Regions from separate parts of the Paenibacillus sp. FSL H3-0457 genome, predicted to be linked through region 3. Evidence: riboswitches for the same ligand, from Rfam matches in the RefSeq annotation. Region 3 holds a riboswitch; each other region holds the start of a gene.
What was found. A riboswitch is a leader RNA that binds a small molecule or an ion and turns the genes downstream of it on or off. The one in region 3 is predicted to bind thiamine pyrophosphate.

Region 1 (3,283 bases), 520 kb from region 3:
AACTCTTCTACAGCTTCGCGTTTGGAGAAGCCATATACCAGATTGTTCGCTCGCTCACCCTCAATAATCTCCGAGAATGACTTCTCGTGCACATTACCCAGGTTAATCACACCCTCGCCATCGAGACAGCATGGAACCACCGTTCCATCTACAAGCACAGCTGCCTGACCGCGAAGTGCATGGCAGAAGCCTTTGCCGTCATCTTCAGGTGCATCCAGACTCGGCCACTGGAACTCATGGTCCTGATTCAGGTATACATTCGGGGCAATTTTGACCCCGCTGCCTGGAACTACTTTTTCCTCAATGCGGAAATCCAGATTGAACTCACGTTCCAATACTTCAAGGGTCTCCCGATTTCGATTCATCTGAGCATTTGTGAAGTTATCCTGTGTCAGATTCCACAACCGAAATGAGATGATGACATTGTGCTTAACGGCCTCGTGTACAAAGGACAAAATATGACGCAGGTATCCGTCACGGTCTGTTGAACCTTCATGCCCATCGAAACTGTGCAGGGAGAAATTCATCTGCCGCAGCGCCGGTTTGCCAAGCAATTTATGCTGAGTCTTGGGCAGCAGTGTACCATTCGTTGTAATGTTCACCTTGAGTCCCTTCTCATGTGCGGAATCGAGCAACAAATCTATTTTGGGATGCAACAAGGGTTCGCCTTTGACATGTAGATAAATATGATTGGTGTGTGGTTTAACTTGATCCAGTATATTGTTGAAGACTTCAGGGTCAATGAATCCTTTGGCACGCTGTGTCTGCGGACAGAAGCTGCATGCCAGATTGCAGATACTCGTGATCTCAATATATACTTTTTTGAACGTTTTCAACTCGGGTCCCCATTCTGCCTAGGAGGGAGAACAATCCCACCTGCATTTTGTGATCCGGCCAATATGCGCCACCCCTATTATATCGGGTTAGGGAGCCCAGGTAAATTGTTCAGTTGTTCGGGTCTGACTCCAAGTTCATCTCAAGAATTCCATCATGCTGCCTCTTTACAGTTCATGTTCGAGTGATATATGCTGAACAGACAACTGCATATCTTGAACTTTTGCACTAGGGGAGCCTTGCGGCTGAGACGAATATGATTATTCGGACCCTTTGAACCTGATCTGGATCATACCAGCGGAGGGAAGTGGAGCGGCCTTTTAGTAAGCGGATTTTTTTCATGTATGTGAAGATAAATTGCGGATTTAACTTACAGACCCACTCATTTCTCCGGAAATGGGTGGGTCTTTTTTGTTCCTTTTGCAGAGTATAGGATGCCGTTGTTATTCCAGCAGTCTGACATCAAGGGGGTGAGGATCAGATGAACAACCATGTAACCATTGAGAACGTTAGCTTCGCTTTTCCTGAAAAAAAGGATTCACCCGTGCTCGCCAATGTGTCGCTTAAGGTCCAACAAGGAGAATTTGTCTCGCTCATTGGCTCCAGCGGGTCAGGTAAAAGCACGCTCTTCAAGCTACTCGCAGGCTTGCATGAGCCAACCGTCGGCACCATCGATATTGCTGATGTACCGCACGGACAACGGCTCGGACGAGTCGCCTATATGCCGCAGAAAGATCTGCTGTTATCCTGGCGTACCGTCATGGAGAACTGCATGCTTCCTTCCGAGTTGGCACGAGGCCGACAGGACAAGGACAAGTTACGTGCCAACATCCTAGCTGGATTGGCAAGGTTCGGCCTGTCGGGTTATGAACAGGCCTATCCAGATGAATTGTCCGGCGGCATGCGGCAGCGGGTGGCATTGCTGCGTACCTTACTTACAGGCGGGCAGCTCATGTTGCTGGATGAACCCTTCGGTGCACTCGACGCCTTAACCAAACGAGAAATGCATCGCTGGTTGCTCGAGCTGTGGGAGGGCTTTGGCCAAACCGTGCTGTTCATTACACATGACATTGAAGAAGCCCTGCTGTTAAGTGACCGTATCATTCTGTTAACTCCAGGGGGGCAAGGTCAGCAGTTGCGGGAGATGACGGTTCCTTTACCACGCCCAAGGCATTCGGACATGATCTACGAACTGGCTCTCGTGCAGATGAGGCAACAACTGGAGGAACAATTACATGCAAAATGATAGAGCTGAGGTTAGCGTTTGGACGTGGTGTTTAAAGTGGCTCTCGAGGTCGTTTTCCCAATATGGTTTGTTTATTATGCTCATGTTCTTATTAATGGCGATCTGGGAAGTGATTGTGCGTATGGGATGGGTGCCCTCCTTCATCATTCCTGCACCTACGGCCATCGCAAGCTCACTGGTTGAACATCGCCGTCTGCTGTTGACCATCCATCTGCCTGCTACCTTTATGGAGGTTGTTGTTGGTTTTGTCTTGTCCATAGTGACTGGAATTACGCTGGCAACAGGCATGCATATGAACCGATCGATTGAAAAGGCCTTGTATCCCTTCATCGTGATCAGTCAGACCATACCGTTGATTGCCTTGTCCCCCGTATTTATCCTGTGGTTTGGTTACACGTTGTGGAGCAAAGTCGCCGTGGTATTTTTAATCGCATTCTTCCCCATTGTGGTCAGTACCTACGATGGACTCCGCCAAGGCGATCCAGAGCAGCGTGAACTGTTGCTCACCATGGGCGCCAGCAAGTGGGATATTTTTTGCAAACTCCAGGTTCCGCTGGCACTTCCCTCTTTTTTCTCGGGGCTAAAGATGTCTGTGGTGTACTGCGTGGTTGGGGCAACGATTGGCGAATGGCTCGGTGGTAGCAAAGGTCTAGGGTACTTCAGCCGTCGTATGTCCAGCAACATGAACACGGATGCGATGTTTGCCGCCATTTTGCTGTTATCCCTGCTTGGGATCGTTTTGTTTGTACTGATTACCTGGCTGGAGAAACGGTTTAGCATACGGCGTCATCGTCATGGAGGCAAAAGAAAGGTTGGATAATACTTAGACAGAAATTAGATGTAAATACAGTAGTTACAATCTTCAAAACAAAACATATCTTATGCACAATTTCAGCAACATCTTCAATCAGTTCATTGTCACATTATCGTTAACATGCTGTTGCCCATTTTCTACAAATCAAAACGATGAAATGAGGAACTTCATTTATGAATAACAAAGGTATATACTCCCTGCTTCCCATCATACTCATTAGCCTTTTGCTGATCGTTAGCGGATGCAGCACCACAGACAATAGCCAAAATACGCCAACAACAGATTCGGCAACCAATACACAGCAAACAGATCCGTCTGCAACCGAACCTGCATCAGACGCCAAAGATAAACTGTCTATCATGCTCGACTGGTACCCGAATGCAGTACAC
Region 2 (3,283 bases), 3.5 Mb from region 3:
AGTGGAAAAGTGGAATGGACACCTAAGGTCCGTTATGGATATCTGGATCAGCACACGAAGCTTACCCCAGGCAAAACCATTCGTGACGTTCTTAAAGATGCATTCCTTCCGTTGCTTGAATTAGAAAAAGAAATGATGAATATAACGGACCAGATGGCAGATGCAGATCCAGATAAGCTGGAGCAGTTGCTGGAAGAGATGGGCGATATTCAGGAACAACTGGAACAGGGCGACTTTTATCTGATTGACGTAAAAGTGGAAGAGATGGCCAATGGACTTGGTTTGTCCGCAATTGGTCTTGATCGGGATGTCGCAGCTCTAAGTGGTGGGCAACGTACCAAGGTGCTTCTTGCCAAGCTTCTGCTTGAGAAACCTACAGCCCTTTTGCTGGATGAGCCGACCAACTATCTGGATGTAGAGCACATTGAATGGTTGTCACGTTACCTGAAGGACTACCCTCATGCGTTCCTCTTAATCTCCCATGACACGGAATTCATGAATGAAGTAGTAAATGTCATTTATCATTTGGAATTTGCCAAATTAACGAGATATGCAGCGAACTATAACAAGTTCCTTGAGATGGCTGATATGAATAAAGCCCAGCATATTGATGCGTACGAGAAGCAGCAAGAGTACATCAAGAAGCAGGAAGATTTCATTCAGCGTAACAAGGCACGTGCTTCAACTTCAGGTCGAGCGAAGAGCCGGGAGAAACAGCTGGACAGAATTGAACGTATTGATCGTCCAGATGAAGCGGCCAAACCAACGTTCAAATTCAAGGATGCCCGTGCGAGTAGCAAAACGGTCTTTGAGGGCATTGATTTTGAAATTGGATATACGTATCCTTTGCTGCCTAAGATGACAATGACAATTGAACGTGGTGAGAAAATTGCCATCGTAGGTTGTAATGGTGTGGGTAAATCGACGCTGCTGAAAACCATCTTGGGCAAAATATCTCCACTCAGTGGAAAGACCTTTTTGGGAGATTATCTCGAAACGGCCTATTTTGAGCAGGAAGTTCGTGCTGGAAATATCACGCCGATTGAGGATGTCTGGAATGAGTTTTCACATTTGACCCAGAATGAGGTCCGGGGTCATCTCGCTCGCTGCGGGTTGAAAAATGAGCACATTACCCGTCCGCTTAACATGCTGAGTGGTGGAGAGCAAGCCAAGGTTCGTCTATGCAAACTCTTGATGCGTGAAAGCAACTGGATTCTATTCGATGAGCCGACGAACCATTTGGATGTCACAGCTAAAGCTGAGTTACAGCGTGCCTTGCAAGAATTCAAGGGAACGGTGTTGCTGGTATCTCATGAACCTGATTTCTACGAGGGTTGGGTTACCAAAACATGGAATGTTGAAGAATGGTCTGAGAAAAATTAGACAATTCAAGCAACGCTAATAGAAATGAACGGTGACAAAAAAATCCTTCTATGGTAACATAGGCTACAACTTCATATGAACACTAGGGGGGCCGCACGATGTGGCTGAGATGGAAGAATGCGATTCCGGACCCTTTGCACCTGATCTGGATCATACCAGCGTAGGGAAGTGGCGAGCGCGTTTCAGTGAATGACGTGAGCAAACGGCAATTCGAAAGAATTCAACCGTCTTGCTTAGTAAATTGAAACATGCAGTTGCGTGTATAACGTTATGGCTATAAGGTCTATAGCTTTATTGCACGAAATGAACTGTATGTATCAGTCAGTCATCTGGTCCTATAATTAATACGCAGCCACTCCCCTACGGGAGTGGCTTTTTTGTGTTTTCATAGCATTCACGCATGGAAGGAGATGAACAGTACGGTAATTTCTCATGAACGTGTACACGGATCATTTGAACTGCATGTTGTATCTACGGGTGTAGGGACTCAAGCATCTTTTGTAAAAGCTGCAAAGGACGTTTGGCCATGGGTGGACTACATCCATATACGAGAGAAACAACTCTCGTGGCAACAAAAGATCGGTTGGGCTGAAAGTCTGCGTGGTGTTGGCGTTCCGTCTTGTCGCATCGTTATCAATGGTTCAGAACTGCCACCACAGAATGACATCTATGGCGGTGTGCATTGGGGGCAAGAGGCTATACGTAACTACAACCCTGCTGTTATAAGTAATGTCCAGCGAATTCGTCTGGGTGTATCTGTTCATTCAATCGATGAGGCAAAAATCGCTGAAGAACGGGGAGCCGATTACCTTTTCTTCGGGCATGTCTACTCAACCAACAGTAAGCCTGATCTTGAACCAAGAGGATTATATGCTCTGGCTGAAGTGTGCTCTGGTGTCTCCATTCCTGTCATGGCGATTGGGGGCATCGAACCGGGAAACATTCACGCTATTCGCTCTGCAGGCGCACAGGGAGTCGCTGTGATTTCGAATGTATGGGCGAGCGATTCCCCGGATCGGGCCGCTGAATCATTAAGGCAGGCTATCGTTGCTACAGAAAGTTTGAGCCGCTGAATCAAGGAGATGAGAGGATGAAAAAGATCATTACTGATAAATTGGATAAGATTCATGCAGAAACGATTATTGTAGGCGGAGGCGTTGTTGGTTGTGCCATTGCGTATGAGCTTGCTTCCCGTGGACAGGATGTACTGCTGGTAGATCGTTCGGCGATTGCAGGAGGCACTTCTTGCGCAGCTGCTGGAATGCTGGCGGCAGACAGTGAGGATTTTGCTCATCCTTTGATGGCTAAGCTTGCCAGGCAGAGCAGGCAGTTACTTCATGAGCAAAAGGTACTAATGGCTACCCTCAGTGATGTAGAGGTTGGTCTGCAACGCCATGGATTCCTAACTCCTTTTCGTTCATACAGTGAATTAAGCAGCTATAAGAATAATCGGAAGTCTGCGTTGTCTGCTGATGAGGTGTGGTGGGATCGTTCCGTTGTGCAACAGGAGGCACCATGGCTTAACAGAGATACGTATGGAGCCTACTACAGACCTTACGAGAGTGAGATTCTTCCAGTCCATCTAACAAAGGCATATGCTGAATCCGCTCAAGTATTGGGAGCACAGGTTATGGAGGACATACAGGATATACGTGTGCAAGCAAACGAACACGGCGTGCAGGGGATCAACACATCGATCGGCGAGATGAGATGCAAACATGTCATTATAGCGGCTGGATTACAGAGTGAAGAGTTGATGAGACATGTGAATCTGAGCTTGCCTGTGTGGTCGGTAAAAGGTGAAATAGCCGCCGTTCAGTTCGCAGATGAACATGCAGGGTACAGACCTGACAGAACGGTGTATGCAGAGGATATCTATATTGTTCCCAAAGCCAATGGC
Region 3 (3,283 bases):
TAAGAGTTCTCGCCATTTGGCGTTTTGGGAATAACTTGAATGCTAAGTAGTGTGCTTGCCATGAGAGATCACGGCTCCTTTCGTGATATATAAAATGAACTAATGACTGTTACACTTGCCACTTCGATGACAGAATAACCTTCCAATCGCTGTTATCCCCAGATTTTTTTGATTCCCTTTCTCTAAAGGGAAAATCCGGTGATAAAGGCGACCGCTTCGCTTTTTCACGTTATTTCTGTCCTCTCCGTCCTCGTGTAAAATTTAAGTTCGTTTTATATGAGAAATTTTATTGGGGTAAGAACTCGTTTGTATATGCCTTGCTCACATCGATCTGTTCATCAAGCAGTTTTTTGCTAAACATCCAGTCGGTGTAGTTCTGCCACACTTCCTGTTTTTGTTCTCCCCAGCGCGGGGCGTCATCTGTGTACTTTGGACTAAGCCATTTCTGGCTTGCCAGTACCAATTCCTTATCCAGATCCGGTACGGCCTTGATCAGAATGTTGGCTGCGTCTTCGGGATGATCAATTGCGTATTGATACCCTTCGGAGGTGGCTTTCAGGAATGCTTTCACCAACTCAGGGTCGTTTTGGATCGTCTGCTCGTTTGTTACGAGGACAGGCGTGTAATAATCCAGTGCATCTGAATAATCCTTCACATATAACATGTCGATCGGTTCCCCGCGCAGTTCGGCTTCAATACCCGTCCAGGCGTAGAAAATCCACGCGAAATCAATATCCCGTTTTACTGCGGTGAAAAAGTCGGCATCACCCATATTAATGTTTTTTACTTTCGATACATCGGCTCCGTCGCCTTCCATAATGGATTGCATCACGGCTTCTTCGACTGGGGAACCCCAACCGCCATAGGTTTTACCTTCAAAATCTTTCGGTGACTTGATATTCCGATCCGCCGGAGCAGCGAAACCAGATGTATTATGCTGAATAACTGCTGCGATGGAGACGAGTGGAACACCCTGTGTGCGGGCTTGAGTTACACTCTCCTGATAACTTACGCCAAAAGGCACTTCATTCGAGGCAACCATTGTATCTGCGCCACCGGCACCTGGTTGTACAATCTCCACGTTCAAGCCTTCGGCCTTGTAAAAACCTTGATCTACAGCTGCATACAGGCCTGTATGATTCGTATTTGGTGTCCAGTCGAGCACCACTTTAATATCTTTCAGGGCGGCAGTGTCACCTTCGTTGTTGCTTTCCGTATTTGTGTTGCCGTTCTGCCCAGCTGGGGCAGCTTCTTTGCCACCACATGCGGCTACAGTCACCATAAGCACGCATAAGAGCAACAATCCCATCGTTTTACGCCATTTCATCTGTGGTCTCTCCTTCGGTATGTCCGGCCGATTGGCACGGGGTACTCCTTGGCTTCATATCCAATCATCTTGCATAAATCGACAGATTTATACCAGTTGAGATCTGGATGACGTTATTTTTGAACAAGTAAAACGTCCATCGATGTCATTCAAGGAAGCCAGACCGCGTTTAGCGGCAGTTTTTCTTGCAATATCAGGAAGGTGATGCTTCCAGTCTTATACTTTCTGATAGTAACAAAAAAAGCGCCCCGTATTCCGGGACGCGTGCAGGCGTTAGAGAGGTGGCGTTCAGCCATAGGGCTGTGCCATTTCGATATACTCCGATTCCTACGCTGGCATGATCCAGATCAGGTCTAAGGGTTAGTATCTTGGTGGGATACACTCTCAGCCGGCCAATTCCGACTCCCCTGGGAAACTATGAAGTTACGGGCATTACTAGGTGTAATTATAGGCCAGCGGGTGGAACGTGTCCAGTCATGAACTGGATAGGGACACGTATAAGTTATCAAACAGGCCGTTATACATATGTATAACAGCCTGCTTGGATGTGTTATTTTCAATAATTATCGTGGCGAATCATATAAGGCAATCTGACTGAGTGCAAAAGCATCGGATTTTGGGTCATAACCTACCTGTTTCTGAGTGGTTTCCAGATTCAATCGTTTAAACCGATTATTCGAGATCCCATGCAGTATGGTGAAGGGTTCCAGATCGGTAGTTGTAATTGCTTTGAACATCAAATCACACAAGTCAGCCGGACTAATATATGCGCTCATATCCCTTGCCTCCAGCACTGGTCCGTCCGGTTGAAAATCATCATATGCACCTATACGTATTGCTACACTTTGTAAACCTTCGGTATACGCAAAATAGGAAGCGAGCGATTCTCCAAAACATTTGCTAACCCCGTACAAATTCCGTGGGCGTGTTGGCATGTCCGGATAGACTTGAGCATCAATGGGATACCCCTCAATCGTCTGTGCACTGCTTGCAAGAATGACTCTTCGTACACCTTGGTCTTTAGCTGCACGGAATACATTAAATGTACCTTTGATATTGATGTCCAACAACGATTCATAAAATCCGGCATTCGGGGAAGGATCTCCCGCCAGATGTACAACCACATCCATGCCTTCGCAAGCATGCTGACAGGCTTCGGGGTCTGTCACATCCAGTGTCATGATCTCATGGCCGGTCCCTTGATACGTATGCAGTCTGTCGATATTTAAATCCGTTAGTCGCAGGTGAAATGCCTCTGACAAGTGTTGGGACAAGTCACGTCCAATTTTTCCGGCTGCGCCGGTAATTAAAATGTTCATAAATCAACTCCAATTCTTAGCGCTGGAAGAACTCAATCCATTCCTTTTCAGGTCCATAGATGAAGAAATAGCGATAACCGTTAGGCAGTGTGATAATCTCTCCGTCGATAAATTCGGCTTCGGTGGATTGGATGCGTTGGTACTCAGAATCAAGATCATGCACGTGGATCGCAAAATGGTGCACCGTACCTTCGGAAGGCAGCTTGTCGCTGTATCCTTGGATTAACTCAATCTCAGTCTCATTACTTCCATTAAAGCCAAGGAAGGCGAGCTTAATGATACCGTTGGTGTGGGTTACCCGGTCTTTCAATTCCAATCCAACAACCTCCGTATAGAAACGGAGTGTAGTTTCCAGATCACGAACGGCAATGCCGACGTGGTCAATGCGTTTTTGAAAACTCACAATCAAAAACCTCCTTATATATTGAAATTTTCTACCATTTTAAGGGATATCATAGAGCTGTACTACATGGTTGTCAAATCCAATTTTAAATTGGAAAAATCATAATTGTTCACAGAATGTTCACTTATGTGGAGGGTTTCCTTATCTCTATAATTACGAAGGTAAACAGAGAGGATGAGAGAATTGCCAACTAGCAAGAAGGAACAAATTATTTTCGGATTAATGATGTGTATA

Region 1: another riboswitch for thiamine pyrophosphate. It lies ahead of MHH25_RS04655 (ABC transporter ATP-binding protein); the one in region 3 lies ahead of MHH25_RS02375 (ABC transporter substrate-binding protein).
Region 2: another riboswitch for thiamine pyrophosphate. It lies ahead of MHH25_RS17720 (thiamine phosphate synthase); the one in region 3 lies ahead of MHH25_RS02375 (ABC transporter substrate-binding protein).

The regions. Positions count from the first base shown of each region.
Region 1 covers NZ_CP150283.1:1,016,611-1,019,893, reverse strand. The annotation lists gene MHH25_RS04660 (radical SAM/SPASM domain-containing protein) at 1-836, opposite strand, end outside; TPP riboswitch at 1,055-1,157, shown strand; gene MHH25_RS04655 (ABC transporter ATP-binding protein) at 1,316-2,080, shown strand; gene MHH25_RS04650 (ABC transporter permease) at 2,070-2,900, shown strand; gene MHH25_RS04645 (ABC transporter substrate-binding protein) at 3,068-3,283, shown strand, end outside.
Region 2 covers NZ_CP150283.1:4,007,468-4,010,750, reverse strand. The annotation lists gene MHH25_RS17725 (ABC-F family ATP-binding cassette domain-containing protein) at 1-1,383, shown strand, start outside; TPP riboswitch at 1,458-1,567, shown strand; gene MHH25_RS17720 (thiamine phosphate synthase) at 1,794-2,456, shown strand; gene thiO (glycine oxidase ThiO) at 2,474-3,283, shown strand, end outside.
Region 3 covers NZ_CP150283.1:498,456-501,738, forward strand. The annotation lists gene MHH25_RS02370 (thiamine-binding protein) at 1-62, opposite strand, end outside; gene MHH25_RS02375 (ABC transporter substrate-binding protein) at 287-1,327, opposite strand; TPP riboswitch at 1,634-1,746, opposite strand; gene MHH25_RS02380 (NAD(P)-dependent oxidoreductase) at 1,891-2,646, opposite strand; gene MHH25_RS02385 (VOC family protein) at 2,663-3,049, opposite strand; gene MHH25_RS02390 (hypothetical protein) at 3,224-3,283, shown strand, end outside.